Regions from separate parts of the Bradyrhizobium sp. 62B genome, predicted to be linked through region 2. Evidence: predicted binding sites of a transcription regulator. Region 2 holds the regulator's gene; each other region holds the start of a gene.
The links. Region 2 encodes HrcA, which represses chaperone genes, less so after heat shock. Its sites were predicted from a motif close to GTTAGCACTCNCNNNNNGNGAGTGCTAAC; they were not measured.
Positions count from the first base shown of each region.

Region 1: groES (co-chaperone GroES) is a predicted target of HrcA. The motif match lies at 2,303-2,331, and genes of this name have one in related genera.
Region 3: ML401_RS34965 (co-chaperone GroES) is a predicted target of HrcA. The motif match lies at 3,952-3,980, and genes of this name have one in related genera.
Region 4: ML401_RS22330 (co-chaperone GroES) is a predicted target of HrcA. The motif match lies at 4,637-4,665, and genes of this name have one in related genera.

Region 1 covers NZ_CP092841.2:1,158,107-1,165,129, forward strand. The annotation lists gene groL (chaperonin GroEL) at 165-1,796, opposite strand; gene groES (co-chaperone GroES) at 1,914-2,210, opposite strand; gene ML401_RS05480 (hypothetical protein) at 2,527-3,048, shown strand; gene ML401_RS05485 (protein phosphatase CheZ) at 3,163-3,948, opposite strand; gene ML401_RS05490 (L,D-transpeptidase) at 4,264-5,091, shown strand; gene ML401_RS05495 (DUF2076 domain-containing protein) at 5,332-6,165, opposite strand; gene ML401_RS05500 (ChbG/HpnK family deacetylase) at 6,292-7,023, opposite strand, start outside.
Region 2 covers NZ_CP092841.2:166,432-173,454, forward strand. The annotation lists gene ML401_RS00775 (hypothetical protein) at 1-553, shown strand, start outside; gene pncA (bifunctional nicotinamidase/pyrazinamidase) at 729-1,451, shown strand; gene grpE (nucleotide exchange factor GrpE) at 1,572-2,189, opposite strand; gene hrcA (heat-inducible transcriptional repressor HrcA) at 2,285-3,373, opposite strand; gene rph (ribonuclease PH) at 3,579-4,292, shown strand; gene rdgB (RdgB/HAM1 family non-canonical purine NTP pyrophosphatase) at 4,303-4,938, shown strand; gene hemW (radical SAM family heme chaperone HemW) at 4,925-6,079, shown strand; gene ML401_RS00810 (penicillin-binding protein activator) at 6,084-7,023, opposite strand, start outside.
Region 3 covers NZ_CP092842.1:4,519-11,541, forward strand. The annotation lists partial or broken gene ML401_RS34945 (IS1380 family transposase) at 1-479, shown strand, start outside; gene tnpB (IS66 family insertion sequence element accessory protein TnpB) at 888-1,112, opposite strand; gene ML401_RS34955 (hypothetical protein) at 1,239-1,370, opposite strand; gene groL (chaperonin GroEL) at 1,907-3,547, opposite strand; gene ML401_RS34965 (co-chaperone GroES) at 3,595-3,909, opposite strand; partial or broken gene ML401_RS34970 (L-serine ammonia-lyase, iron-sulfur-dependent, subunit alpha) at 4,227-4,397, opposite strand; gene ML401_RS34975 (hypothetical protein) at 4,387-4,800, opposite strand; gene ML401_RS34980 (hypothetical protein) at 5,104-5,337, opposite strand; gene ML401_RS34985 (IS66 family transposase) at 5,340-6,992, opposite strand.
Region 4 covers NZ_CP092841.2:4,688,422-4,695,444, forward strand. The annotation lists gene ML401_RS22310 (NupC/NupG family nucleoside CNT transporter) at 1-883, shown strand, start outside; gene ML401_RS22315 (cupin domain-containing protein) at 998-1,525, opposite strand; gene ML401_RS22320 (glycosyltransferase family 41 protein) at 1,748-3,877, shown strand; gene ML401_RS22325 (usg protein) at 4,042-4,329, opposite strand; gene ML401_RS22330 (co-chaperone GroES) at 4,708-5,022, shown strand; gene groL (chaperonin GroEL) at 5,067-6,707, shown strand; gene lepB (signal peptidase I) at 6,841-7,023, opposite strand, start outside.

The DNA of each region.
Region 1 (7,023 bases), 990 kb from region 2:
GAAAAGTGTGAAGCGGTTTTCCGAAAAGATCATGCTCAAACAATAGAATCGGCGCCACCGTAGTGGGTTTTGGCCGTGGATTGAATTGGAAAGCGGTCCCCATCGTTCCCAAAAAGAAGGCCGCCCGGAGGCGGCCTTCGCAATCGTGTCAGGTGAAGTCGGCCTCAGAAGCCGCCCATACCGCCGCCGGCGGGCATGGCGGGCGCGGCTTCCTTCTTCGGCGACTCGGCGACCATGGCCTCGGTGGTCACCAGCAGACCGGCGATCGAGGCGGCGTCCTGCAGCGCGGTGCGCACCACCTTGGCCGGGTCGATGATGCCCTTCTCGACCATGTCGACATAGTCCTCGTTCTGGGCATCGAAGCCGAAGGTCTCGGACTTGTTCTCCAGGATCTTGCCGACCACGATCGAGCCTTCCACGCCGGCGTTCTCGGAGATCTGGCGGATCGGAGCTTCCAGCGCCTTCAGCACGATGTTGATGCCGGCCTGGACGTCGGCATTGGCGTTGCTGAGACGGCCGACCGCCTTCTTGGCGCGGAGCAGCGCGACGCCGCCGCCGGGGACGATGCCTTCCTGCACCGCGGCGCGGGTGGCGTTGAGCGCGTCCTCGACGCGGTCCTTCTTCTCCTTGACCTCGATCTCGGTCGCGCCGCCGACGCGGATCACCGCGACGCCGCCCGCGAGCTTGGCGAGGCGCTCCTGGAGCTTCTCGCGGTCATAGTCCGAGGTGGTCTCCTCGATCTGGGCCTTGATCTGGCCGACGCGGGCCTCGATCTCCGGCTTCTTGCCGGCACCCTTGACGATCGTGGTGTTCTCCTTGTCGATCACGACCTTGCCGGCGCGGCCCAGCATCTTGACCGTGACGTTCTCGAGCTTCATGCCGAGGTCTTCGGAGATGAGCTGGCCGCCAGTGAGGATCGCGAGGTCCTCGAGCATGGCTTTGCGGCGATCACCGAAGCCCGGCGCCTTCACCGCGGCCACCTTCAGGCCGCCACGGAGCCGGTTGACGACCAGGGTGGCCAGCGCCTCGCCCTCGACGTCCTCCGCGATGATGACGAGCGGCTTGCCCGACTGCACCACGGCTTCCAGCACCGGCAGCATGGCCTGCAGGCCCGAGAGCTTCTTCTCGTGCAGGAGGATGTAGGCGTCCTCGAGTTCGGCGGTCATCTTCTCGGGGTTGGTGACGAAGTAGGGGCTGAGATAGCCGCGGTCGAACTTCATGCCCTCGACGATGTCGACTTCGGTGTCGAGCGACTTGTTCTCTTCGACGGTGATGACGCCCTCGTTGCCGACCTTCTGCATCGCCTGGGCGATCATCTTGCCGATGGCGGCATCGCCATTGGCCGAGATGGTGCCGACCTGGGCGACCTCGGAGGAGGCGGCGACCGGCTTGGCGCGCTTCTCGATGTCCTTGATGACGGCTGCCACGGCGCTGTCGATGCCGCGCTTGAGGTCCATCGGGTTCATGCCGGCGGCAACCGCCTTGGCGCCCTCGCGCACGATGGCCTGGGCCAGCACGGTCGCGGTGGTGGTGCCGTCGCCGGCGAGGTCGTTGGTCTTGGAGGCGACCTCACGCACCATCTGGGCGCCCATGTTCTCGAACTTGTCCTCGAGCTCGATCTCCTTGGCGACGGTGACGCCGTCCTTGGTGATGCGGGGCGCGCCGAACGATTTCTCGATGACGACGTTGCGGCCCTTCGGGCCGAGCGTCACCTTGACGGCGTTGGCGAGAATGTCGACGCCGCGCAGCATGCGTTCGCGCGCGTCCCCGGAAAACTTGACGTCTTTGGCAGCCATGTCTGCAGTCCCTCGTGTTTCGTGATGTGTCTTGTTTTGTGCTGTCGGGCGGAATGATGGATGCCCGGACCGCCTGGATCCGGGCATCACATTCAGCGGCTGTTCAGGCGGATGGCCTTAGGCCAGAACGCCCATGATGTCCGACTCCTTCATGATCAGGAGGTCTTCGTTGTCGATCTTGACCTCGGTGCCCGACCACTTGCCGAACAGCACGCGGTCGCCGACCTTGAGGTCGATGGGGACCAGCTTGCCGGCCTCGTCACGGCCGCCGGGGCCGACGGCGACGATTTCGCCCTGGGACGGCTTTTCCTTGGCGGTGTCGGGAATGATGATGCCGCCCTTGGTCTTTTCCTCGGCGTCGATACGTTTGACCACGACACGGTCATGCAGCGGACGAAATTTGGATTTAGCCATGACGTTTCCCTTTGGAGGCTCGCTTCGGAAGGTGTGGAAGTGGGTGGGGCGGCGCTTCCGTCCGGCCCCTATCCCGAGGATCGAACGGCGCGCTTAGCAATCGGGCTTTCCGAGTGCTAATAGTGGGCCCGGAAATATGGCTTGGCCGCGATCCTGTCAAGCAAAGGTGGTTAAGCGGTTGTTGAGGCGGATATAGGATGTTGGCATTGGAAACTTGTTCGGGGCGCAGACGTATCAAAGGACGTCATTGCTCCGGCAGCTTTTTTGCGCTTGGCTGCGGGAGGGGTGCGGCCATGGTTTTGTCCGGGGGAATGCCATGATCAGTTCAGCTCACGCGCGCACGGTTGCCAATCTGGCGGCCGCCTCTTGTCTGGCGCTGCTGCTGGGCGCCTGCGGCGGCGGCATGAGCCTGCCGTCCTTCTCGTCGTCCTCGCCGCCGCCCGACGCCGAGCCGGGCGTTGCTCCCGAAATGCCTGCGACCATTCGCGCCGACGAGATCGTGGGCCGCTGGGGCCTGGCCTCGTTCCAGAACCCGGCCGACCGCGCCCGCACCGAGGCGGCCGCCCGGGCCCAGTGCAAGAACCCTTACGTGATCACCGCCGGTTCCTCCGGCGGCGTGATCATGCATCTGGCCGACCAGGCGACGCCGCAGGAGCTGCGGCTGAAGGGCTCGCCGAGCGGCAAGAACTACATCGGACCGGCGGGACCCACCCCCGGCGAGCAGGACCGCGAAATCGTCTCCTTCGACGGCCGCGTCCTGATCACCCGCTTCATCGACAAGGACGCCGCCACCCGCTACGGCAACATGGTCTACGTCCGCTGCGCGCCGAGAGCGTGATTTGCTCTTCCCCTCTCCTCTTGTGTGAGAGGGGGGATGTTGCTGGTGATACAGCCAAAACAAAAAACGCCGGCTCGCGCCGGCGTTTTGTTTTTTCCGTGGGTCCGCGTCCGTTCAGTCGAACAGCGCGTCGATGTCGTCCTGCGAGGCGTGGCCGACGTCGCCGGAGAGCTTCGGACCGTTGAGGAGCTTTTCGTCCTCGGTGCGATTGTCGACTGGGGCCGGCACATGCGACTTGATGGCGTCGACGCCGCCCCAGATGTCCATCATCGCATTGATATGCTGCTCGATGAACTTCATCGTGGTCATGACCTTGCTGATGCGCTGGCCGGTCAGGTCCTGGAAGTTGCAGGCTTCGAAGATCGAGATGACGCGTTCCTGGATGTCGTCGGCGAGCCGCTTCTGCTGGTCGATCGAATCCACCTTGGACATCGCGCTGGCGGCCTGGTCGATCGATTCCGCGGCTTCGAGGATCTGCTGGGTCGCCTGCTCGGTACCGCCGACCACCGCGCCGAGCTCGCCATTGACCTTGGCCATCTCGCCGCCGTCGAAGCTCTTGCCGTGCAGCGTCGCGATCTCGCGCTTGGTGCGATCGATGGCGTCGTGGATGAGGTCGAGTTCGACCTTCAGCTTCTCGCACTGTTCGATCTGCGCCCGATAGGTCTCGAGCATGGTGCGGGCTTCGGAAAGCTCGTGGGCGGTGGAGGCATCGATCGCCGCCATGGCCGCGCTGCCGGACAGCGGTGCCGCCACGACGCCCTTCGCCATCTGGGCGCGGATCGCACGTAGCTCGGCCATGATCTCGCTATGCATCGGGATTGCCTCTTCAGTTACGTCCAAAATCGGCATCTCGCCACCAGCGATATCCTCAACGCGAAAACGTTTGCGGTGAACAGCCATCAGGATACTCCCCCCACCTCACTCACGCGTCTTTGTAGACAGAAGCGATTTAACACGAAGTTCACAGCAGGAACTGTTGTGCGGGCTCGCGCGACGCCGTGCAAAGAAGCGATTAACCATGGCCGCGCCGCGTTCATCGAAAATAAACGCTGATCGCCAAATTGCCGTGCGCCTGACGACGTGGTGAATCCAAACCCGCGTTCCGTTTACCAAACAAAACGGCTTTTGCTTTTTATTGACCACGTCGCGGCGGCGGATCAGCCAGGCGCCTTCCACGACGCATGTGATCTAGACGAAACAGTACAGAGTACGTCGATGTTCAAGAAAATGCCTGTCGCGCTGCTCGCCAGCGCTTGCACCTTCATTGCCGGCGCGAACGACGCCAGCGCGTTTGACAACACCGTGCCGAACGATCCGCCCGCGGTGCTCTATGCGCCGCAGGTGCCGCCGGCGCCGGTGCGCGTCGCCTCCAATGCCAACATGGGCGGCGGCTTCATCGAGTTCCTGTTCGGCGATGGTCCCGGCCGCGGTCCGGCCTACGCGCCCGAGCGGCCGGTGTATCAGCAGCAGCCGGGTTATTACGATCAGCGCCGTCTGCCGCCGATGGGCGAGCCGCAGATGCAGGGCGGATATCAGCAAGGCGGATATCAGCAAGGCGCGCTGCAGCAGGACGCGGTCGATCCGCGGCAGCGTCAGTTCGATCCGAAATTCGAGAAACAACTCGTTGACTATAGCGGCAAGGAAACTCCCGGCACGATCGTGGTCGATACCCCGAACAAGTTCCTCTATCTCGTCGAGGGTAACGGTCGGGCGATGCGCTACGGCATCGGTGTCGGGCGCTCCGGTTTCACCTGGTCAGGCGTGAAGTCGATCACGGCCAAGCGCGAATGGCCGGACTGGACGCCGCCGGCGGAGATGATCGCCCGTCGCCCCGATTTGCCCCGGCACATGGAAGGCGGCCCCGAGAACCCGCTCGGCGCCCGCGCGATGTATCTGGGCTCGACGCTCTATCGCATCCACGGCTCCAACGAGCCCTGGACCATCGGCACCAACGTTTCCTCCGGCTGCATCCGCATGCGCAACGAGGACGTCATCGACCTCTATGGCCGTGTCAATGTCGGCACCAAGGTCGTGGTGATGTGATTCGTCTTTACCCTCTCCCCTTGTGGGAGAGGGTGGCTTCGCCGTAGGCGAAGCCGGGTGAGGGGTATCTATCCGCGAGTCCCACTCTCACGATTTGAGTTCGTGGATAGATACCCCTCATCCGGCGCTTCGCGCCACCTTCTCCCACAAGGGGAGAAGGAAGAATTCAGCGCAGAACGATGCAAATAGAACGGCCGCCTCAAGGGCGGCCGTTCTCGTTTGCAAAGGTTCGGACTGGCCTCACGCGTAGTCGCTGCCGCCATCGTCGTCGCCGCCGAAATCGCTGTCGTCGGCCATGTCCACATTGCCGTCGTCACGATTGTCTTCGTAGTTCTGATCGTTGTCGTCATTGCTCCGATCGTTCGACGCCTGGTCGAAGAAGCCCTGGCGGGAATCGCGGTTCGAGCCGATGTCGTCGAGACCGGCATCGCGCGCGAGCGAGCCGCCGGACTGGTCGCTGCCGCCCCAGGGGCTTCCACCAGCGCCGCGGTCACCGAGCGCAGCGCTATCGCCGAAACCTTGCTGGTGCGATCCGCCCATCATGCCGCGGATGCTGGAGAGCAACAGCGAGCCGCCGACGACGCCGGCCGCGGCCGCCGCCGCCGTGCCGAGGAACGAGCCGCCGCCACCGCCGACCGGCGGAGCGCCATAACCCTGGCCCGGACCTTGGCCGTAGGCCTGTCCATAAGGCGGCGGTGCGCCGTAGCCCGGCTGGCCCTGCTGCATCGCTCCGCCGGTGTTCCAGACCGGCCGCTGCTCACGCGGCGGCACGTTCGGAACCGAGCCGCGCGAGGGGCCTCCGCCGAACAGCGTGTCACGCATGGTGTCGAGGAAGCCGCCGGACTGCGCCTGCTCGGGTGCATGGGCCGCCTCCAGCTCCTGGATGCGGTTATGGGCGCGCTTCAATGCCTCGTCCTGCAACAGCGTGGTCTGGACCAGCGCATAGACCGCGCCGGGCGCCTTGCGCAGCCCATCGGAGATCGCGGCGATCGCGTCGGGATCGCGCGGTGCATTTTCCAGTTTCGAAAGCCGGTCGAACAGGTCGTCGACGAGCTGGCGTTCCTGCGGCGTCATGATCAATCTCCCTCGCGCAAAACAAGCGCGAGGCAGATGTAGGGTTCCATTGTGGCCCCAACAGTGCCGGCCGGATTAAATTTCGGTATGCGACAAGCTGCCTCTGCGGCTTGCTGTCCGCCGTTTTCACCCCAGCGTGGCGCCACTGTCCGCCAGCAGACGCGGGAAGGCGTCGCTCGCGAGATAGGCGTGCTCGCGTTCGCGGACATCCGTCATCGGATCGAGGCCGGCGAGGACGTCGTCGACGAAGCCGGGATGGCACATCACGAGGCCGCCATCCGGCAGACCTTCCAGGAACTGCCGCATCAGCTCGCCGAAATCGGTCGCCCGCGCGAAGTCATAGGCGCCGGCGAAGCCGGGATTGAAGCTGAGACCGGCGCTGCCGGCGCGGCGGCGGAATTGCGTGCTGAGCACATCGAGCACCAGGGCCTTGGGTGAGGCCAGCCGCTGCTTGAGCGGCAGGTCGCGGCCGCCCTGGCGCACCCAGGCGTTCGGCGCGCCATCGACGACAGCATCGACGAAGCCGTCGCGCACCTGCGGATAAAGCTGCACATGCTGGTGGCCGTCGACGAAATCGGGCGCACGGCCGAACGCCTCCGTGAAGGCGGCGAGCTGCGCCTTCACCTCGTTGCGGAAGAATTCGCGATCGAGCCGCCGCAAGACGCCCGCGCGCAACAGCTTCGGAAACGGCATGAACATGTCGCCGTCGAGCGGACGAAAATGCATGGTGAGGGGGCGGAACGGCGCCGACAGCGTCACGTGCAATCCGATCGCGCAGCGCGGGCTCGCTGCCGCGGACGCCTGGAGCGCTTCGATCTCGCTGCGCTCGATCGCCGGGCCCACCATCATCACCGAGGT
Region 2 (7,023 bases):
GCAGGTCCCCGAGAACGCGACCAAGATCTACACCGACGAGGCGGTGCGCCAGATGTTCGCGAGCGCCACCACGCGCAAACAGGTCTCGGCCGAAGAGCAGATCGCGCTGATGCCGTTCAAGATCACCGATCTCGCCGACTTCAAGGACATCCGCACGCTGGCGCCGGGCAGCAGCATCATCCTGGCCGACGGCGACGAGAGCACCGGCTATGAGTCGAAGCCGTTCATGATCCTCGGCGTGATCGGCGCCACCCCGCAAGCCGCCGACGATCGCGCCCGCTTCGCCCAGGAGGCTGCGCTCCAGATCCCCGGCGTGCGCGAATCCCGGGTCACGATGTCGGAGCCGATCCGCATCAACGGCCAGCAGGGCTTCGAGACCCGGATCGACGGCGTCAGCGGCAAGGACAAGACGCAGGTGACCGTGGTGCAGTGGATCCGCTTCTCGAGCGGCGGCGCTTCGCTGCGCATCATCGCCAGCGCTCCCCGCGACCAGTGGCAAGCTGCCTTCACCCGCTTCCGCGCCGTGCGCGACGGGATCCAGCCGAAGGGCTGAAGCGCGAAGGCCGCGCAAAACACTCGCTGTCATCCCCCGCATTCGCAGGGTCGACAGCGAGGTTGGGGCTGGCAGCCCAACCCCTCACCAACACCGGCTGCATTTTCGGGCTTCTGTTCGCTGCCGCGCAGAACTAGGCTTCGCTCCGTTGGATCATCCTGAGGGGAGGCGAACAATGCTGGATCGACGACAAGTTTTGGCAATGCTTGGAACGACGGCGCTGGCGACTCTCGCGCCGACCGCACTGCTTGCAGCGGCATCGATCAAACCGGACGATGGCTCCGCGCTGCTCGTGATCGACGTGCAGAACTGCTTCCTGCCGGGCGGCAGCCTCGCCGTGAAGGAGGGCGAGCAGGTGGTGCCCGTCATCAACAAGATCTCGAAGGCGTTTGCGAACGTGGTGATGACGCAGGACTGGCACACGCCGGGCCACGTCTCGTTTGCCTCAGTCCACTCCGGCAAGAAGCCGTTCGAGACCGTCGACCTTCCCTACGGCAAGCAGGTGCTGTGGCCTGATCATTGCGTGCAGGGCACCGACGGCGCGGCGCTGTCCAAGGACCTTGCGATCCCGCACGCCGAGCTCATCATCCGCAAGGGCTTTCACAAGGACGTCGACAGCTATTCGGCCTTCCTCGAAGCCGACGGCAAGACCTCGACCGGCCTCGCCGGATATTTGAAGGGGCGCAAGATCAAGCGCGTCTTCGTCGCTGGCCTGGCGACGGATTTCTGCGTGGCCTGGACGGCGCTCGACGCGCGCAAGGCGGGCTTCGAGGTCTATGTGGTTGAAGATGCCTGCCGCGGCATCGACACGCAGGGCTCGCTCGCGAAGGCCTGGGCCGACATGGCCAAGGCCGGCGTGAAGCGGATTCAGTCTGCGGATATCGCGATGGGAGCGTAGGCGTTTCGCGTCGTCATTCCGGGGCGGCTCGAAGAGCCGAACCCGGAATCTCGAGATCCTCCGGTGCGCAGTGCGCACCGGAGTTCGATGCTGCGCATCGCCCCGGAATGACAACCCAACTCAGTTCGGCGCGCCGCTCGATTCGTTGTTGTTCGCGGCGGGCGCGGGCTTCGCACCGCCTTTGGCGACGCCGACCAAGGCCGGACGCAGCACGCGATCGCCGATGGTGTAGCCGGCCTGCATGATCTGGACCACGGTGCCAGAGGGCACCGACGGATCGGGCACTTCGTACATCGCCTGGTGGAAATTCGGGTCGAACTTCTGGCCCTGCGGATCGAGCTTCTTCACGCCGTGCTTTTCCAGCGCGTTGAGCAGCGACCGCTCGGTGAGCTCGACGCCCTCGATCAGCGAGATCAGGCCGGGATCGGCGGCGGCGCGAGCCTCGGGTGGAACGGCATCGAGCGCGCGCTGGAGATTGTCGGCGATGTCGAGCACATCGCGGGCAAAGCCGGTAATGCCGTAGAGGCGGGCGTCGGCGACTTCCTTGGTGGTGCGCTTGCGCAAATTCTCCATCTCGGCCAGCGTCCGCAGCGTGCGATCGCGCGCCTCGGCGACTTCCTTCTGCAAGGTCTCGACCGAGCCTGGCTCGGGATCGTCGGGCATGATGTAGGGCTTCGACACCACGGGCTCGCCAGTCGGCGCGGCCGCGTCTTCGGGTTGCCGGTCTCGATCGGTCATCGGCTCTTATCTCGAACTCGTTTCCAGGGATTGTTGGCCCGGATATCGTGCTTTGAGCCGCGAAAATCAAGCGGCCGTGATCGGATCGAACCCGATCAGCCCCCCAATAGGCGGCTGACGATGCGAGCGGCGTAGTCCACGGTCGGGATCACGCGGGCATAATTCAGCCGCGTCGGCCCGATCACGCCCAGGACACCGACGATGTGGCCGGCGGCATCCCGATAGGGCGAGATGATGGTGGAAGACCCCGACAGCGAAAACAGCTTGTTCTCGCTGCCGATGAAGATGCGCACGCCCTCGGCCGTCTCGGCCCGGCCGAGCAGATCGATCACGCCGCGCTTGGTCTCGAGGTCGTCGAACAGCAGGCGGACCCGCTCCAGATCCTCCAGCGCGTGCAAATCCTCCAGCAGATTGGCGTGGCCGCGCACGATGAGCTGGCGGTCCTCGTTCTCGCCGCCGGACCAGCTGGCGATCCCGGCGGAAATCACCTTCTGTGCCAGCTGATCGAGCTCGGCGCGGGCCTCGCCCAAGGCCGTCTCGAGCTCAAGCCGCGCTTCCGCCAGGGTCCGGCCGCGGATTCGCGCATTGAGGAAATTGCCGGCTTCGGTGATCGCCGAGGAGGGAACTCCGGGCGGCAGCGTCAGCACGCGGTTCTCGACCTGGCCGTCCTCACCGACGAGGATGACCAGCGCTTTCTCCGGTTCCAGACGGACGAATTCGATGTGCTTCAGCCGCGCATTGGATTTTGGCGTCAGCACCACCGCGGCGGCCCGGGTCAAGCCGGACAGCCGCGTCAGCGCCTGGTCCAGCGCGGCCTCGACCGAGTGGGCCTGGCCGACGGATGTGAGCTGGCTCTGGATCGACTGCCGTTCGGCCTCGTTGAGGTCGCCGACCTGCATCAGGGCGTCGACGAAGAAACGCAGGCCGAGTTCCGTCGGCAGCCGGCCGGCGGAGGTGTGCGGCGCATAGATCAGGCCGAGCTGTTCCAGGTCGGCCATGACGTTGCGGACCGAGGCCGGCGACAGCGGCATCGCGATCAGGCGCGAGATATTGCGCGAGCCCACGGGCTCACCGGTCGCGAGATAACTTTCGACAATTTGACGAAAAATGTCGCGGGAACGCTCGTTGAGCTGGGCAAGGCCTGCGCGCGGCGCGATCAGATGGATCGGATCGTGATGGGCCACAGACGGTAACTCCTCTCAGATACTCATAATTTGTCTATCCCCGAGGCGTCTGACAAGCGTGGCGTTTGCGGACCCGGAATCAGGGCAGGAATCGAGAGAGGAATCGAGGGAGAAATCGGGGGATGAATAAGCCCTTGCCGCCCACCCTCACCCCACCTACAAGCACCGCCAACAGCCTTATCCCGTGAGTTTTGGAGGATTTCCCATGCGGCCAAGCCGCCGTGCGCCCGACGAATTGCGCCCCGTGACGCTGGAGCGCGGCGTGGTCAAATATGCGGAAGGCTCGTGCCTGGTGAAGTTCGGCGACACCCATGTGCTCGTCACCGCCACGCTGGAAGACCGCCTGCCGCCGTGGCTGAAGGGCCAGGGCCGCGGCTGGGTCACCGCCGAATACGGCATGCTGCCGCGCGCAACCTCCGAACGCACCCGCCGCGAGGCCGCCGCCGGCAAGCAGAGCGGCCGTACCGTCGAGATCCAGCGCCTGATCGGCCGCTCGCTCCGCACCATCGTCGACCTCGAAGCACTCGGCGAGCGCCAGATCACGGTCGATTGCGACGTGCTGCAGGCCGACGGCGGCACGCGCACCGCCTCGATCACCGGCGCCTGGGTCGCCCTCGCCGATTGCATCAACTGGATGAAGGCGCGCAACATGATCAAGGCCAATGTCATGCGCGACAACGTCGCCGCGATCTCCTGCGGTATCTATAACGGCACGCCGGTGCTTGATCTCGACTATGCCGAGGATTCGGAAGCCCAGACCGACGCCAATTTCGTCATGACCGGCGATGGCCGCATCATCGAGGTGCAGGGCACCGCGGAACGCGAACCGTTCACGCAGGACGAGTTCCTGAAGCTGATGGCCCTGGCGCAGAAAGGCATCGCGCGTCTGGTGGACTTGCAGAAACTGGCCGTGGCGTAGTCAATAAGCCATGCACCGCCGAATCACCGGAAAGCTGGTCATCGCCACCCACAATCCCGGCAAGCTTGCCGAGATGCGGGAGCTGCTCGCGCCCCACGGCGTCGAGGCGGTGTCGGCCGGTGAGCTCGGCCTCGCCGAGCCGGAGGAGACCGGCAACGATTTCCGCAGCAATGCCGCGATCAAGGCGATCGCGGCGGCGCAGGCGACCAGGCTTCCCGCTTTCGCCGACGATTCCGGCATCGTGGTCGACGCGCTCGACGGTGCGCCCGGCATCTACAGCGCGCGCTGGGCCGGTCCCTCCAAGGACTTCAACGCCGCGATGGCGCAGATCGAGCGCCTGCTGCAGGAGCGCGGCGCCACCACACCGGACACGCGCAAGGCACATTTCGTCTCGGCACTCTGCGTGGCCTGGCCGGACGATCATCTCGAAGAGGTCGAGGCGCGCGTCGACGGCACGCTGGTCTGGCCGCCGCGGGGCACCGCCGGCTTCGGCTACGATCCGATGTTCTTGCCCGACGGCCACGACCGCACCTTCGGCGAGATGGAGAGCATCGAGAAGCACGGCCTGCCGCCGCTCGGTCTCGGCCTGTCGCACCGTGCCCGCGCTTTCGTGAAACTGGCGGAGATCTGCCTTGAGCCGCGCTAAAGAAGCTTTTGGCGTCTACGTGCACTGGCCGTTCTGCCTGTCGAAATGTCCTTATTGCGACTTCAACAGTCATGTCCGCCACGCCCCGATCGACGAAGCGCGCTTCGCTTCCGCCTTCGCGCGCGAAATCGCAGCGACCGCCGAGCGCGCGCCTGGCCGCGAGGTCACCTCGATCTTCCTTGGCGGCGGCACACCGTCGCTGATGCAGCCCGCGACCGTCGGCGCGGTGCTCGACGCGATCGGCAAGCACTGGAGCGTGGCAGGCGACGTCGAAGTCACGCTCGAAGCCAATCCCACCAGCGTCGAAGCCACGCGCTTTGCCGGCTATCGCACCGCCGGCGTGAACCGTGTTTCGCTCGGCGTGCAGGCGCTCGACGATGCCTCGCTCAAGGCGCTGGGCCGCCTGCACAGCGCGCGCGAGGCGCTCGATGCCGTCGCCATCGCGCGACGCTCGTTTGACCGTTACTCATTCGACCTGATCTATGCCCGCCCCGACCAGACGCCGGCGATGTGGGCCGATGAACTGCGTCTCGCCATCGATGAAGCGGCCGAGCATCTGTCGCTCTATCAACTGACGATCGAGGAAGGCACGCCGTTCTTCGGCCTGCACCAGGCCGGCAAATTGAAGACGCCGGATGAAGCGGTCGCGCGCGCGCTCTACGACGTCACGCAGGAAACCTGCGACAAGCTCGGCCTGCCCGCCTACGAGATTTCAAATCACGCGCGGCGCGGCGCCGAGTGCCGGCACAATCTCGTGTATTGGCGCGGCGAGGAATATGCCGGCATCGGCCCCGGCGCGCACGGCCGCCTCGACATCGACGGTGTCAGGCATGCGACCGCCACCGAGAAGCGTCCCGAAGCCTGGCTGATGCGGGTCGAGACCAACGGCCATGGCGTCGTCACCGACGATCTCCTCAACAGCGAGGAGCGCGCCGACGAATTTTTGCTGATGGGATTGCGGCTTGCCGAAGGCATCGATCCCGAGCGCTACAGAACACTTTCCGGCCGCCAGCTCGATCCCAAACGCATCGCGCTGCTGCGCGAGGAAGGCGCGATCATTGTGGATCCGACGGGACGGCTGCGCGTGACCAGCAGCGGATTTCCGGTGCTGGATGCGGTGGTCGCGGATCTCGCGGCGTAGCGAGCTACGCTCCAAAGCTCTTCGGCGAACCCGCGACAGCAACGCCGCCGCCTTGCGTCACCTTCATTACCGCGAGCCCGCGCTCATTGGTGCCGTCGGCGCGGAAACGGAACAGGCCGTCGATGCCGGCGAAACCCGAGGGGTTGGTGAGCACGTCGGGCGAGAAGCGCGTGGTGCCCTGCGTGCGCGCGAGCGCGGCAACGAGGGCGACGGCGTCATAGGCCAGCGTCGCGGTGCGGATCGGCTCGGCGCCGTATTTGGTGCGGTAGCGGCCCGAGAAGGCGCGAAAACCGGCCGGATCGGGCGCGGCGTAGAGGCCGCCTTGCAGGCTCGCATTGGCATAGACCCGCGGATTGTCCCACAGGCCGGTGCCGAGCAGCTGGATGTTGCGCAGGTTCGCGCCCGCGGCGGTCATCGCATCGGCGACCGTCACCACGGCATCGCCGTCATCGGCGATGAACAGCGCGTCCGCACTGCCGAGCTGCTGCGCCACGGTGCGCGCCGGCGTGGCGCGATCGGCGCCGTATTTCTCGAACGCGACGATGCGCCCGCCGCGGCGCGGCACCGCCGCCTTCACCGCGGCCTCGACGACATTGCCATAGGCGTTGTCGGGCACCAGCACGGCGACGGAGCGCTTTCCGATGCCGGCGGAATATTCAACGATGCGGTTGACGTCGGATTCCGGCAGGAAGGAGAGCAGATAGACGCCGCGGCCGGCGATGCTGGAATCGGTCGAGAACGCGATCACCGAGATGCCGCGCGTGCGCGCGATCTGCGCCACCGCCGGCACCGACTGCGCGAACAGCGGTCCGAGGATGATCTCGGCGCCCTCGTCGACGGCCTGCTGCGCACTCGCCTGTGCGCCTTGCGGGCTGCCATTGTCGTCCTTGATCAGGAGCTGGATGTTCGGGTTCTGGAACTCGGCCAGCGCCATCTCGGCGGCG
Region 3 (7,023 bases), on a different replicon from region 2:
GCACCTGGAGCCGAAGGCGCCGCGTCGTCGCCAAGGCGGAGTGGACAAAAGGCGAAGCCAATCCGCGCTTCGTCGTGACCTCGCTCAAGCGGGCCGAGGCGGGCGCGCGACAGCTCTACGAAGACATTTACTGCGCCCGCGGCGACATGGAAAACCGCATCAAGGAGTGCCAGCTCGACCTCTATGCCGACCGGACGTCGGCGGCGACCATGCGCGCCAACCAACTGCGGCTGTGGTTCGCCGTAATGGCCTATGTGCTGATCTGTGCTCTGCGGCGCATCGGCCTTGCCGAAACCACTTTTGCCGACGCCACCTGTGGCACCATCCGCCTCAAGCTCCTCAAGATCGGCGCACTGGTGCGCATCAGCGTCCGCCGCATCAAAATCGCCATGGCTTCGGCCTGCCCAGCCGCCCAGGAATGGGGACACGTGGCCCGCCGCCTGGCCGAAACCGCCAAGGCCCGCGCCGCACCCACCTGACACGCGAAGCTGCGACGCGCTCAATCGGCGGCATCACCAACAGGTCCAAAGGAGACACTCAAAGCCAAATCGCCACCCGCGCCTCCAGCGCAACGGCTCCTCATCACCTTCGCTAGACCTTCTATCCTCCGTCGCACAGCTATCGGCCGTGTGAGAAATGCGGGCTAGTCTAGGTAAGTGTCTCTTTGGCCCAGCGGCTCGGGCCGTCGTGGTCGCAGGTTTGATGTTGAGGTTCAATTTGACGAGGCCTTGGCTGACAGACTGGGCGCGAAGGCGACAGCACCTCAAGAAACGTCAGGCCAGCATTGCGTACGGGCTAATGAGCGGTGACACCCACAGATTAGATCGTATGCGCCGTCGTTTTGCAACGACCTCAAGGCGCCTGATTCATTCGCCGCAGCGCTGCAATTATCCGGCTTGCGTGGGGACGACTGTCTCCCGTGCCTCGTGGACACTCCGCCAATTAAGCCCTTCGAGCAGGGCCGACAACTCCGCTGCCGACAAACGCATAATACCATTCTCGATCTTCGGCCAGCAGAAGACGCCTTCCTCAAGCCCCTTGGCGAACAGGCACAAACCCGTACCATCCCAGAAGATAAGCTTGATCCGGTCCGCCCGCTTGGCTCGGAACACATAAACAGCACCCGAGAACGGATCGGCTTCATGTGCTCGCGTACCAACAAAGCAGGCCTCTCCATTCCCTTGCGGAAGTCCACCGGCTTGTGACCACCATTACCCGGATGTTTCCGGCCGGGCCGATCACCGGCTGGCTTTCAGAGCATGGACAATGGGGGCAAGCATCGCCACGTTCGCGCCACGGCCGGTCCCGATGGTGACGTCCTCGGCTTCGATCTCGATGAGCCCGGCATCGCAACGGCGATGCCCGGGCATCTGTCTTGGCCTTGCATCGCTGTCTTTACGTCATGGCGCGCAGCCACGGCTGGCGCCATGGCGTCTACCACCGCCGGTACAAACTGCGGATCGTCCGCTTTTGTTGCCGGCGCCAGGTAAACACTTGTTGCGGTATCAGCCCGTGTCGTCGGCATCTCGTCGCCGCCAGCGCCCACGAATTTTGGCCGAGTGATATGCCTCGATAATGCTGCGCCGCGATCGAGCATAGCTCTATAAGCCGCGCGACCATGCGTCCGCGAGTCTAAACGAAAATGCTCAGGTCCGAGAATTATGACGCTAACGTTTCTCATGTGCGACCTGCCGTGTGGGTAAACGAAAACCTGATCTGACGATCAGCCAAGGCACGAAGGCAATGCGCAACGGAACCAATCGTGCCGGCCGTTTAGACGGTCCACGCCCAAAAAGAGAGTAACCCCGGCATTGCTGCCCGGGTTTGCGCTGTTGGATTTCGCTCAGCGAGATCCCGGACGCGGTACACCGCTTGCGCGCTGCACCGCGTCCGGAACGACTAGTCGTTAGAAGTCCATGCCGCCCATGCCGCCGGCGGGGGGCATTGCGGGGCCGGCAGCGGCCTTCTTCGGCAGCTCGGCGACCATGGCTTCGGTGGTGATCAGGAGCGCTGCAACGGAGGCTGCGTTCTGGATCGCGGTACGGACCACCTTGGTCGGGTCGATGATGCCTTTGGAGACCAGGTTGCCGTATTCGCCGGTCTGGCTGTCGAAGCCGTAGGCGTACTGGTCCTTCTCCAGGATCTTGCCGATGATCACCGAACCGTCTTCACCGGCGTTGATCGCGATCTGGCGAGCGGGCGCCGACAGCGCCTTGCGCACGATCTCGACACCGGTCTTCTGGTCGTCGTTCTTGGTGCGCAGGCCCTTGAGCTGCTCGGAGGCACGGAGCAGGGCGACGCCGCCGCCCGGAACGATGCCTTCTTCCACGGCCGCGCGGGTCGCATGCATCGCATCATCAACGCGATCCTTGCGCTCCTTCACCTCGACCTCGGTCGCGCCGCCGACGCGGATCACCGCGACGCCGCCCGCGAGCTTGGCGAGACGCTCCTGGAGCTTCTCACGGTCGTAGTCCGAGGTGGTCTCCTCGATCTGCGCCTTGATCTGGGCCACGCGCGCCTCGATGTCGGCCTTCTTGCCGGCGCCGTTGACGATCGTGGTGTTCTCCTTGTCGATCATCACCTTCTTGGCGCGACCGAGCATGTTGAGCGTGACGTTCTCGAGCTTGATGCCGAGATCTTCCGAGATCGCCTGGCCGCCGGTCAGGATCGCGATGTCCTGCAGCATGGCCTTGCGGCGATCGCCGAAGCCCGGAGCCTTGACGGCCGCCACCTTCAGGCCGCCGCGCAGGCGGTTCACGACCAGGGTCGCGAGCGCTTCGCCTTCGACGTCCTCGGCGACGATGACCAGCGGCTTGCCAGTCTGCACCACGGCCTCGAGCAGCGGCAGCAGCTCGTTCAGCGAGGAGAGCTTCTTCTCGTTGATCAGGATGTAGGCGTCGTCCATCTCAACGCGCATCTTGTCGGCGTTGGTGACGAAGTAGGGCGAGATGTAGCCGCGGTCGAACTGCATGCCCTCGACGACGTCGAGCTCGGTCTCGAGCGACTTGGCTTCCTCGACGGTGATGACGCCCTCGTTGCCGACCTTCTTCATGGCGTCGGAGAGGAACTTGCCGATCTCGGCGTCGCCGTTGGCGGAAATGGTGCCGACCTGGGCGATTTCGTCGTTCGAGGTGACCTTCTTCGAGTTTTTCTCGAGGTCCGCCACCACGGCTTCGACCGCGAGGTCGATACCGCGCTTGAGGTCCATCGGGTTCATGCCGGCGGCGACCGACTTGGCGCCTTCCTTCACGATCGCGGCCGCGAGCACGGTCGCGGTGGTGGTGCCATCGCCGGCCGCGTCAGCGGACTTGGAGGCAACTTCGCGCACCATCTGCGCGCCCATGTTCTCGAACTTGTCCTCGAGCTCGATCTCCTTGGCGACGGTGACGCCGTCCTTGGTGATGCGGGGAGCGCCGAATGACTTGTCGAGCACGACGTTGCGGCCCTTCGGACCGAGCGTGACCTTCACCGCGTTGGCGAGGATGTCGACGCCGCGCAGCATCTTGTCGCGCGCTTCAACCGAGAATTTGACTTCTTTGGCTGCCATCTGGAGTTTTCCTTAGGTGAGTTTGACTGGAGGGAGGAGAGGGGCTCTTAAGCCGCCTTCTTCTTGGACTCGCTGACTTCGAGAACGCCCATCACGTCGCTCTCCTTCATGATCAGCAGGTCCTGGCCGTCGATCTTGACCTCGGTGCCGGACCACTTGCCGAACAGCACGCGGTCGCCGACCTTCAGGTCGATCGGGATCAGCTTGCCGGCTTCGTCGCGGCCACCGGGGCCGACGGCGACGACTTCGCCCTGGGAGGGCTTTTCCTTGGCAGTGTCGGGAATGATGATGCCGCCAGCGGTCTTCTCTTCTGCGTCGATGCGCTTGACCACGACGCGGTCGTGAAGCGGACGGAATTTCATGCAGTTCTCCTAAGTATTTGCTCGGGTTGGTGTTTTGAGGGTGTTAGCAGTTGATTCCCGCGAGTGCCAGCGCAGGTGGAAGTGAAGTAGGGAAGAAATTTGCGGGGGCAAGTGTCTGCAGCATGAAAATTGGCACTTCGCCTCGCGATTGGCCAACCTTCTAGAACCTCCCGCCGTAGGCGGTGTGATCTGCTGCAGGTCAGATCAGCCAATACCGACCGCACCTCTTCCGGCATCGTAGGTGCATTGGAGCGGCCGGCACCCGCCGGTTCGCATAAGCGTGTTTGTTGGTCGCGGAAATCACACTAAATATCATCTCAGCATTCCGGAACGTTCATGGCCCGCCCTCGCCGCGAGGTCTCGCGGTAGTTCGCTTGCATATCGGCACCAGTCTGCGGCATCGTTTCAATCAATTTGTCGAGCGACACCCGATGCGTGCCGAACGCGGCGAGCGCCAGGTACGCCGCGTTCACCGCCTTAACGGCACTTGCGCGGTAGTAGCGAAGGCGCCACGCCGGCTGCTCCATTTGTTGCCGGGTGGACCACACGGCTGTCGTCGAGACCGATCTCGATGGGCTCGTTGATCGTGGCGTCGTCGAACTGCCCGTGCTCCCAGCCCAACGGAATCTCGCGGACGACAGTCTTCTTGCGCTTCTTGAGCAAGCGGACGGCAACGTATCCGGTCTCGCGCCCCACTGAGGACGCGATGACAGAAAGGGCCTCCGATATCCTGCACCCGGCATTTGCGGGAAGGAGACAGAACGTCCCGACCTCCGGGCGGGGCCAGGTCGCGGCCCGCTCGATGAATCGTGCATGTTCGGGCGGTGTCAGGTACTTCCGTCCACCGGACTTTGTGTAGAGACTGCCGTCATAAGGCGATGAACTGCGCATGTTGGGCTCGCGGCGTTGTGGCCGCTGGAGGCCGCTGGCCAGCAAATCGAATGGAAGCAGGTCCTGAACACGCCAGGGGGCTTAAACCTGCCCAAGGACCGCAAGGTGGATATCCTCGGCATTGCGCCGGGAGACACGTACGACCTCCCGCGACTCAAGTTATGCATGGGTCAATGCCGTTGCATCACTGATCGAGACAGCTCGCTTATTCGGATTTGAACCGAACCCGCGCCTGCTTGGCGAATGCGGCTCTGCCACTTTTGTATCCATCCGAGCTAGGCCGCGGACAGTGGATCCCCGATTTCACCGCTTGAGGGGTTCGGGGTTTTCCTTGTGCATCCTGATGAGCTCCATCAGGTTTTCGATGCCGAAGTCGGTGAACGCCATGACGCCTTCGTCACCTATGCCGTAAACCCAGATGACGCCGTCCTCCGGATCCATTCCGTTGGCCACGTCCCAGAGCCAGTCCTCGTCTTCGCCGAGGTCCTTTGCAACGCGACCGATTGTGAAGACGGAATGAACTTTGTTGACGTGCACGGCTACGCCGCCTGAGCGGAGGACGTCGACGTGGGAGGCGTCCAATTCCACGGCAGCAACTCGTGCAGCCGGCTTTGCGGCATGTCGGCGATGCGCGCAAAGACGTCGGCGAGCCAGGCTTTCGGGTCGATGTTGTTGAGACGCGCCGTCATGATGAGCGTCGCCATCACGGCGGCCCGCTCGGCACCGCGATCCGAGCCGGCGAACAACCATGCCTTTCTTCCAAGAGCAAAACCGCGCAGCGCTCGCTCTGCGGCATTGTTGGTCAGGCAAATCCTTCCATCATGGGCAAAGCGGGCAAAGCCATCCCACCGGTTGAGCAGATAGCTAATCGGCTTGATGACGTTGGACGAACGCGAGAGCCGAGCACATTCCGCCCGCAGCCAAGCCTCAAAATCGGTCAGCAGCGGCGCGCTTCTCACCTGGCGGACCCGCAGCCGCTCCTCGGCGCTCAGCCCATAGATATCGCGCTCGATCTCAAACAGCTGGTCAATCCGACGGACCGCTTCCAGTGCAAGGGGCGAGATCGCCGTCGCCGACCGTCCACGGCGCGCGTTCTGGGCGATATCGGCCAGTTCGAAGAAAGCCCTCCGGCCGTGCGCCCAGCAGAAGGCAGGCGTGGCCGGCGACGCCTTGCGCCCGGGATCGAAGAGCGCATTGAACCCGCTATAGGCATCGGCTTGAAGGATGCCGGCGAAGTTCTGAAGATGCCGCGCCGGATGTTCGCCGCGCCGATCGCGCGAGGCGTAAAACAGCGCCGCCGGCGGACCTTGCCCGCCAAATGGCCGATCGTCGCGGACATAGGTCCAAATCCGGCCAGTGTCCGTCTTCCCCTTCGCCAGGATCGGGATCTTGGTGTCGTCGCCATGGAGCCTGTCGGCGGAGAGCACATAGGCTTCGATCAGTTCAAAGATCGGCCTAACCGCGAAGGCTCCAGCGCCGACCTGATCCGCCAGCGTCGAGACCGACAGGTCAATCCCGTCGCATTTGAAGCGCTGGCTCTGTCGGTTTAACGGTTGATGTTGGCCGAACTTGTCGAACAGGATCGTCGCCAGAAGCTGTGGTCCGATATAGCCTCGCGGCGTGGCATAGAACGGCGCCGGCGGCTGCGTGATCGCCTCGCAGTCCCGGCAACTGAACCTCTCCCGCACCGTGTCGATCACCTTGAACCGGCGTGGGATCTCCTCCAGCGTCGAGGTCACGCTTTCGCCGAGCTTCGACAGCCGCGCCGACCCGCAGCAGGGACATTGCGTCGGAGCCGGCAGGACTACGCGCTCTCGCTCGATGTCGTCGGGGAAGGGTTGGCGAACGGGCCGCTTGCGCTCAAACGAACGCACCGTCTGCGTCTTCCCGGCCGCCTTCTCGGCGGCGAGTTCATCCTCGGTCGCAGCCGCCTCGAGCTCTTCAAGCTCCAGCTCTAGCTGGTCGAGCAGTCGCGCCGACCGCTCCGAGCGCGCGCCATAAAGCGTCCGCCGCAGCTTCTCGATCTCGAGCTTGAGGTGGGCGATCAGCGCTTCAGTGCTCGATTGCTTCGCCTGGGCATTGGCCGCTTCAGCAAGCTTGGCTTCCGCTGCAAGCCTGGCGGCGCGCTCGGCCAGGATCATGGCGTGCGCGGCGGCAAGATCGGGCGGCAGTCCGTCAGCGGCGGAGTCCATGACCAGATGGAATCATATTCGCCGCCAAACT
Region 4 (7,023 bases), 2.8 Mb from region 2:
GCCGCCTGTTGTTCGCGGCATGGCCTGGCTGCTGGAGCGGACGTTGGGGGTCGGCGGCGCGGTGGGCCTGTCGACCGCCGCGAACATCTTTCTCGGCATGGTCGAGGCCCCGCTGTTCGTGCGGCCTTATCTGGCGCAGATGACCCGCAGCGAATTGTTCCTGGTGATGACCGGCGGCATGGCGGGCATCGCCGGCACGGTGCTGGTGCTCTATGCGACGCTGCTTGCTCCCCTCATCCCCGACGCCGCCGCACATTTCGTGATCGCGTCCGTGCTCGGCGCGCCGGCCGCGATCCTGATCAGCCTGATCATGGTGCCCGAAACCTCCGACAAGCGCACCGGCGGCACGCTGGAAGATCCCGAGATGGAGGTTGCCAGCACGATGGATGCGATCGTAAAGGGCACCAGCGCGGGGATTGAGCTGCTGATCAACATCGTCGCCATGCTGCTGGTGCTGGTGGCGCTGGTCTATCTCGTCAACGCGATCCTCGGCCTGCTGCCTCAAATCGGCGGTGCCGCCATCTCCCTGCAGCGCCTGCTCGGCCTCGTGATGGCGCCGGTATGCTGGCTGATGGGGTTGCCGTGGGATCAGGCCGTCACCGCCGGCAGCCTGATGGGCACCAAAACCGTGCTCAACGAATTGATCGCCTATGTCGACTTCTCGAAGCTGCCGGAAGGCGCGCTCGATCCGCGCTCGCGCCTGATCATGCTTTACGCGATGTGCGGCTTCGCCAATTTCGCCAGCCTCGGCATCATGATCGGCGGCGTGGGCGTGATGGCGCCGGAGCGGCGCGAGGAGATCAACGCGCTCGGGCTGAAGTCGATCGTGTCGGGGACGCTGACGACGTGCTTGATGGGGGCGGTGGTGGGGGTGTTGGCGTAGGTTTCTCCGCCGTAATTCCGGGGCCCGCGTAGCGGCGAGCCCGGAATCTATTCATCCACCGTCTCCGCCGCTCAATGGATTCCGGGTTCGCGCTACGCGCGCCCCGGAATGACGTCAGGCCTTCAACTCCACCGTCCTGAACTCCGCCGGCAGGATCACCTCCAAGAGCTCGACGTCGTCGGAGTAATCCAGGATCATGTGCTTGATCTTCGGCGGCTGGGTCCAGGCGCTGCCCTCTTTCATCAGCGTCTCGCCCTGCCCGTCCATGTAGGTCTTCACCCAGCCCTTGAGTACGTAGACCATCTGGAATTCGACGTCGTGGAAGTGCAGCTTCGAGACCTCGGCGGGATTGCAGGGGCCCTGCAGGCGGATCACATGCGCTTGCGCGAGACCGTGGGTGGCGTCGGCAATGCCGAGGTCGCGGTATTTGGCGTAGGCACGCAGGCCGTCGGCCTTGAAGTCTTCCTCACGGTGATGGCTGATCGCGATGCGTTGCCGCGGGCGCGCGGGCTTTTTCGCAGCCACAATGCGTGCCTTCGCCTTCACCGCCTTGCGCGCCGACGATCGCGCCGCGACCTTTGCGCCGCTGCGCTTCTTCACCGCGGCCTTCGTTGCGGGTCTTGATGCCTTTTGCTTGGCCATTGTCTGCCTCCCTGATCTGAGCCCCGCCCGCCGGACGGGCGGGGCCCGCAGGCAGATTATCCAGTCTTGGACGATGCGGCAATTGCGGGGCTCGAGGCTGGACGCGCCGAAGCACGACCAGAGTCGTAGCTTGTCCGAAGCTGTCGTCGTGAGCGGCCGTCGCCTCGTATTCGTTTCCCCGCTGAATTAATCTCGCCCGTGAGATTCTGGGGGACTTGATTCATGGGCAGCAGCGTAGGTCAGCGAGCATTTCAGAATGCCCGGCTTCAGAAACGGCAAAAAGCCGAAGTATTGCCGATGCTCAGCCATGCACTCCAGCTGCACAAGATGGGACTTTTGCCGGAAGCCCAGGCTGCCTACCGCAAAGCCCTGCAACTCGCGCCCAACCAAATCGTCGCGCTGCACATGCTCGGCATTCTGGAATCCGATGCCAAGAACTATCAGCAAGCCGAAATCCTGCTGAGCCGCGCGGTTGCCGCGGATCCGCGATCCGCCGATGCGCATATGAGCCTGGGCGTCGCTCTCAACGGATTGCGGCGTCACGACGAGGCCCGCGCGAGCTATCGAAGAGCCCTCGCCTTGCGGCCCAACCACGCGGTAACGCTCTCCAATTTCGGCAACGCGAGCGCGGCCCTCGACCTTCACGACGAGGCGCTGCACAGCTACGACAAGGCGCTCGCACTCGACCCGAACCTTGCGGAAGCCCATAACGGCCGCGGTTGGGCGCTCTGCCGTCAGCGCAACTATGACGAGGCGATCACAAGCTTGAACCGCGCGCTGTCGATCAAGCCCGACTATGCGGCGGCGCTCGCGAACCGCGCCGTTGTGTTACGGGAGCTTCAGCGTTTTGACGAAGCCCTGGCGGACGGCAATCAGGCCATCGCGCTGGCTCCCGACGACGCGAATGGGTGGCTCGCGCGGGCCGGTGTCCTGCTCCAGGTCCAGCAAATTGCCGAGGCATCGCGCGATTGCGAACAGGCGCTGGCGATCGCTCCCGATTCCATTCAAGGTCATTTGGTGCTGGGCCTTTGCCTCGCCGGACTTGGCCGGGTCGACGAGGCCCTCGCGAGTTTCGACAGGGCTCTCGACATCCAGCCTGACCTGCAGAGCGCGATCTCCAACAAGATATTCACGCTCGACTTTGCCGGCGACGCCACCGTCGAGCGGCATCAGCAGGCGCGTCAGATGTGGTGGGAACGCGTCGGCGCGAAGATCGCCCTGGAGACGCCGAGACCGCATGACAACAATCGCGATCCGGATCGCCGCCTGGTGCTCGGCTATGTCTCGTCGGACTTCAACGCGCATTCGGCCGCGTTGATCTTCATGCCGGTCCTTCAGCACCATGACCGGGCGCAGTTCGAGATCGTGTGCTACGCCTGCTCGTCGAAAGTGGATGCGACGACCAGCCAATTCCGGGAGATCGCCGATCGCTGGCGCGACGCTTCGCAATGGACCGAAGATCGCCTCGCCGACGAGATCCGCGCCGACGGCATCGACATCCTGATCGATCTGTCCGGCCACACCAGAGGGAACCGCCTCGGCGTGTTTGCGCGCAAACCGGCGCCGATCCAGGTCCACGGCTGGGGCCACGGCACGGGCACCGGGCTGCCGACGATCGACTATTTGATTTCGGACCCGGTCGCGATTCCGCACGAGGTTCGGCATCTGTTTGCGGAGACGGTCGTCGACCTGCCGTGCTTCGTGACGCTGACGCCACTGCCGGCCGAGATTGCGCGGGCGCCAACCCCGGCGATCTCGAACGGCTTCGTCACCTTCGGCGTCTTCAACCGCATCAGCAAGATTTCGGACGAGGCGGCGGACGTCTGGTCCAGGATTCTCGAACGCGTGCCGGGTTCGCGACTGCTGATCAAGGATGTCGCGCTGGACGACCGGCTGATCCGCGAAAATCTGCTGGCGCGGTTCGAGGCTTGCGGAATTCCGGCCGAACGCGTCGAGCTGCTCGGCGCCACCTTGCGAAGCGAACATCTGGCATCGTTCAATCGTGTCGATATCTGTCTCGACCCGTTCCCGCAGAACGGCGGCGTCAGCACATGGGAAGCCTTGCAGATGGGCGTGCCTGTGGTCGCGAAGCTCGGCAACAGCCTGCCCAGCCGTGCCGCCGGCTCCATCCTCACGGCGCTCGGCCTGCCCGACTGGGTCACCGACAGCAATGAGGCCTATATCGACATCGCAACGAGCCGCGCCCTGGAGATCGGCGAGCTCGACAAGTTGCGCCTCGCATTGCCCGACAAGATCCGGACTGCCGCCGCCGGCAACCCCGTCTCCTACGGGCGAGCGGTGGACGAGGCCTATCGCGCGATGTGGCAGCGCTATTGCAGCAGTGGCGCCTGATCGCGCCTCGGGCGACGACAGCGCGTTCGCACGGCGCAGCTCCAACCGAGATATCGTAGGGCGGGCAAAGCGAAGCGTGCCCACGCATCTCTAACCTGATCGGAAAAAGCGCGGGCACGGCGCGCGAAGAGCGCGCATTTGCCCGCCCTACGAGACCGGTGTCCTCAATGCAGCCGGAACACGCCGTCCACGGCGCGCAGCTCGGCCGGCTTGATCAGCTTGGAATGCGCCACGGTGACCGAATGGAGGGGGCCGTCAAGCTTCTCCTGCCAGAATGCCAGGAAATCCTTCAGCGCCGGGAATTTCGGAAACATGTCGTAGTTCTGCCAGACATAGGTCTGGAGCAGCGAGGGATGATCCGGCATCCGGTAGAGAATTTGCGCCGTCGTCAGCCCGTAACCCAGCATCTGTTTCCGGAAATCCTCGGAAACGACCCCACTCCGCAAGCCCATGCCAACCTCCTTTGCAGGAGCGCATTCAAGGGGCGGCTTGGTCGGTGTGCGCCTTACGAGCCACCCGGTACTGATGCGCTCACATGAGAGAAATGTGACGCAAACTGACAATCCATCTCAAGCCCAAAAGTTTAACAAGCTGTTGAAATTCAATGCGTTAGCAGCAGATGCGGCACCGTGCTAATACGGTCCCTAAACCCGGTTAACGATGGAAAGACATTCTGGCAGCCCAGCCTTCAGAGCGCCAAATTTTCTGCTAGAAGCCCTTGCCCCCGCAAAATTCCTGTCCTATTTCAGCCTTGCTCGTGCTAGCACTCGCGGGCACCGATTGCTAACAATCTCAAAACCTCAACCCGAGCAAATGCTTAGGAGGACTGCATGAAATTCCGTCCGCTTCACGACCGCGTCGTGGTCAAGCGCATCGACGCAGAAGAGAAGACCGCTGGCGGCATCATCATTCCCGACACTGCCAAGGAAAAGCCCTCCCAGGGCGAAGTCGTCGCCGTCGGCCCCGGTGGCCGCGACGAAGCCGGCAAGCTGGTCCCGCTCGACCTGAAGGTCGGCGACCGCGTGCTGTTCGGCAAGTGGTCCGGCACCGAGGTCAAGATCGACAACGTCGACCTGCTGATCATGAAGGAAAGCGACATCATGGGCGTCCTCGACGTCCCCGCTTCCAAGAAGAAGGCGGCCTAAGAGCCCCTCTTTCCCTCCAATCAATACCTCAAGGAAAAATCCAGATGGCAGCCAAAGAAGTCAAATTCTCGGTTGATGCGCGCGACAAGATGCTGCGCGGCGTCGACATCCTTGCCAACGCAGTGAAGGTCACGCTCGGTCCGAAGGGCCGCAACGTCGTCCTCGACAAGTCGTTCGGCGCTCCCCGCATCACCAAGGACGGCGTCACCGTCGCCAAGGAGATCGAGCTCGAGGACAAGTTCGAGAACATGGGCGCGCAGATGGTGCGCGAAGTCGCCTCCAAGTCCGCTGACGCGGCCGGCGACGGCACCACCACCGCCACCGTGCTGGCCCAGGCAATCGTGCGCGAAGGCGCCAAGTCGGTTGCCGCCGGCATGAACCCGATGGACCTCAAGCGTGGTATCGACCTGGCCGTGGAAGCCGTGGTCGCCGACCTCGTCAAGAACTCCAAGAAGGTCACCTCGAACGACGAGATCGCCCAGGTCGGCACCATCTCGGCGAACGGCGACCAGGAGATCGGCAAGTTCCTCTCCGACGCCATGAAGAAGGTCGGCAACGAGGGTGTCATCACCGTCGAGGAAGCCAAGTCGCTCGAGACCGAACTCGACGTCGTCGAGGGCATGCAGTTCGACCGCGGCTACATCTCGCCCTACTTCGTCACCAACGCCGACAAGATGCGCGTTGAGATGGACGATGCCTACATCCTCATCAACGAGAAGAAGCTCTCCTCGCTGAACGAGCTGCTCCCGCTGCTCGAGGCCGTGGTGCAGACCGGCAAGCCGCTGGTCATCGTCGCCGAAGACGTCGAAGGCGAAGCGCTCGCGACCCTGGTCGTGAACCGTCTGCGCGGCGGCCTCAAGGTCGCGGCCGTCAAGGCTCCGGGCTTCGGCGATCGCCGCAAGGCCATGCTGCAGGACATCGCGATCCTGACCGGCGGCCAGGCGATCTCGGAAGACCTCGGCATCAAGCTCGAGAACGTCACGCTCAACATGCTCGGTCGCGCCAAGAAGGTGATGATCGACAAGGAGAACACCACGATCGTCAACGGCGCCGGCAAGAAGGCCGACATCGAGGCGCGCGTGGCCCAGATCAAGGCGCAGATCGAGGAAACCACCTCGGACTACGACCGTGAGAAGCTCCAGGAGCGTCTGGCCAAGCTCGCCGGCGGCGTCGCGGTGATCCGCGTCGGCGGCGCGACCGAGGTCGAGGTGAAGGAGCGCAAGGATCGCGTTGATGACGCGATGCATGCGACCCGCGCGGCTGTGGAAGAAGGCATCGTCCCGGGCGGCGGCGTCGCCCTGCTCCGTGCCTCCGAGCAGCTCAAGGGCCTGCGCACCAAGAACGACGACCAAAAGACCGGCGTCGAGATCGTGCGCAAGGCGCTGTCGGCTCCCGCTCGCCAGATCGCGATCAACGCCGGTGAAGACGGCTCGGTGATCGTCGGCAAGATCCTGGAGAACAAGACCTACAATTACGGCTTCGACTCCCAGACCGGCGAATATGCCGACCTCGTCAAGAAGGGCATCATCGACCCGACCAAGGTGGTCCGTACCGCGATCCAGAACGCAGCCTCGGTTGCGGCCCTGCTGATCACCACGGAAGCCATGGTCGCCGAGCTGCCCAAGAAGGGCGGCGCCGGCCCGGCAATGCCCCCCGGCGGCGGCATGGGCGGCATGGACTTCTAAGTCCAACGACCTCTCAAGAACGACGAAACCCCGGCAGCGATGCCGGGGTTTTTGTTTAGCACGTCACACGTAAAAGCAACAGGATCGGTCATTCCGGGGCGCGACGAAGTCGCGAGCCCGGAATGACAGCCCCTCACCTCACCTTGCCCAGCCGCTCCATGTGGGGCTCGCCGTCTTCGTCGAGAGACCAGAAGATCCGCGTCACCTTGCCGATCAGATTGTCCATCGGCACGAAGCCGAAGCTCGACATCATGCGGCTGTCGGTGGAATTGTCGCGGTTGTCGCCGAGCACGAAGACATGGCCCGGTGGCACCGT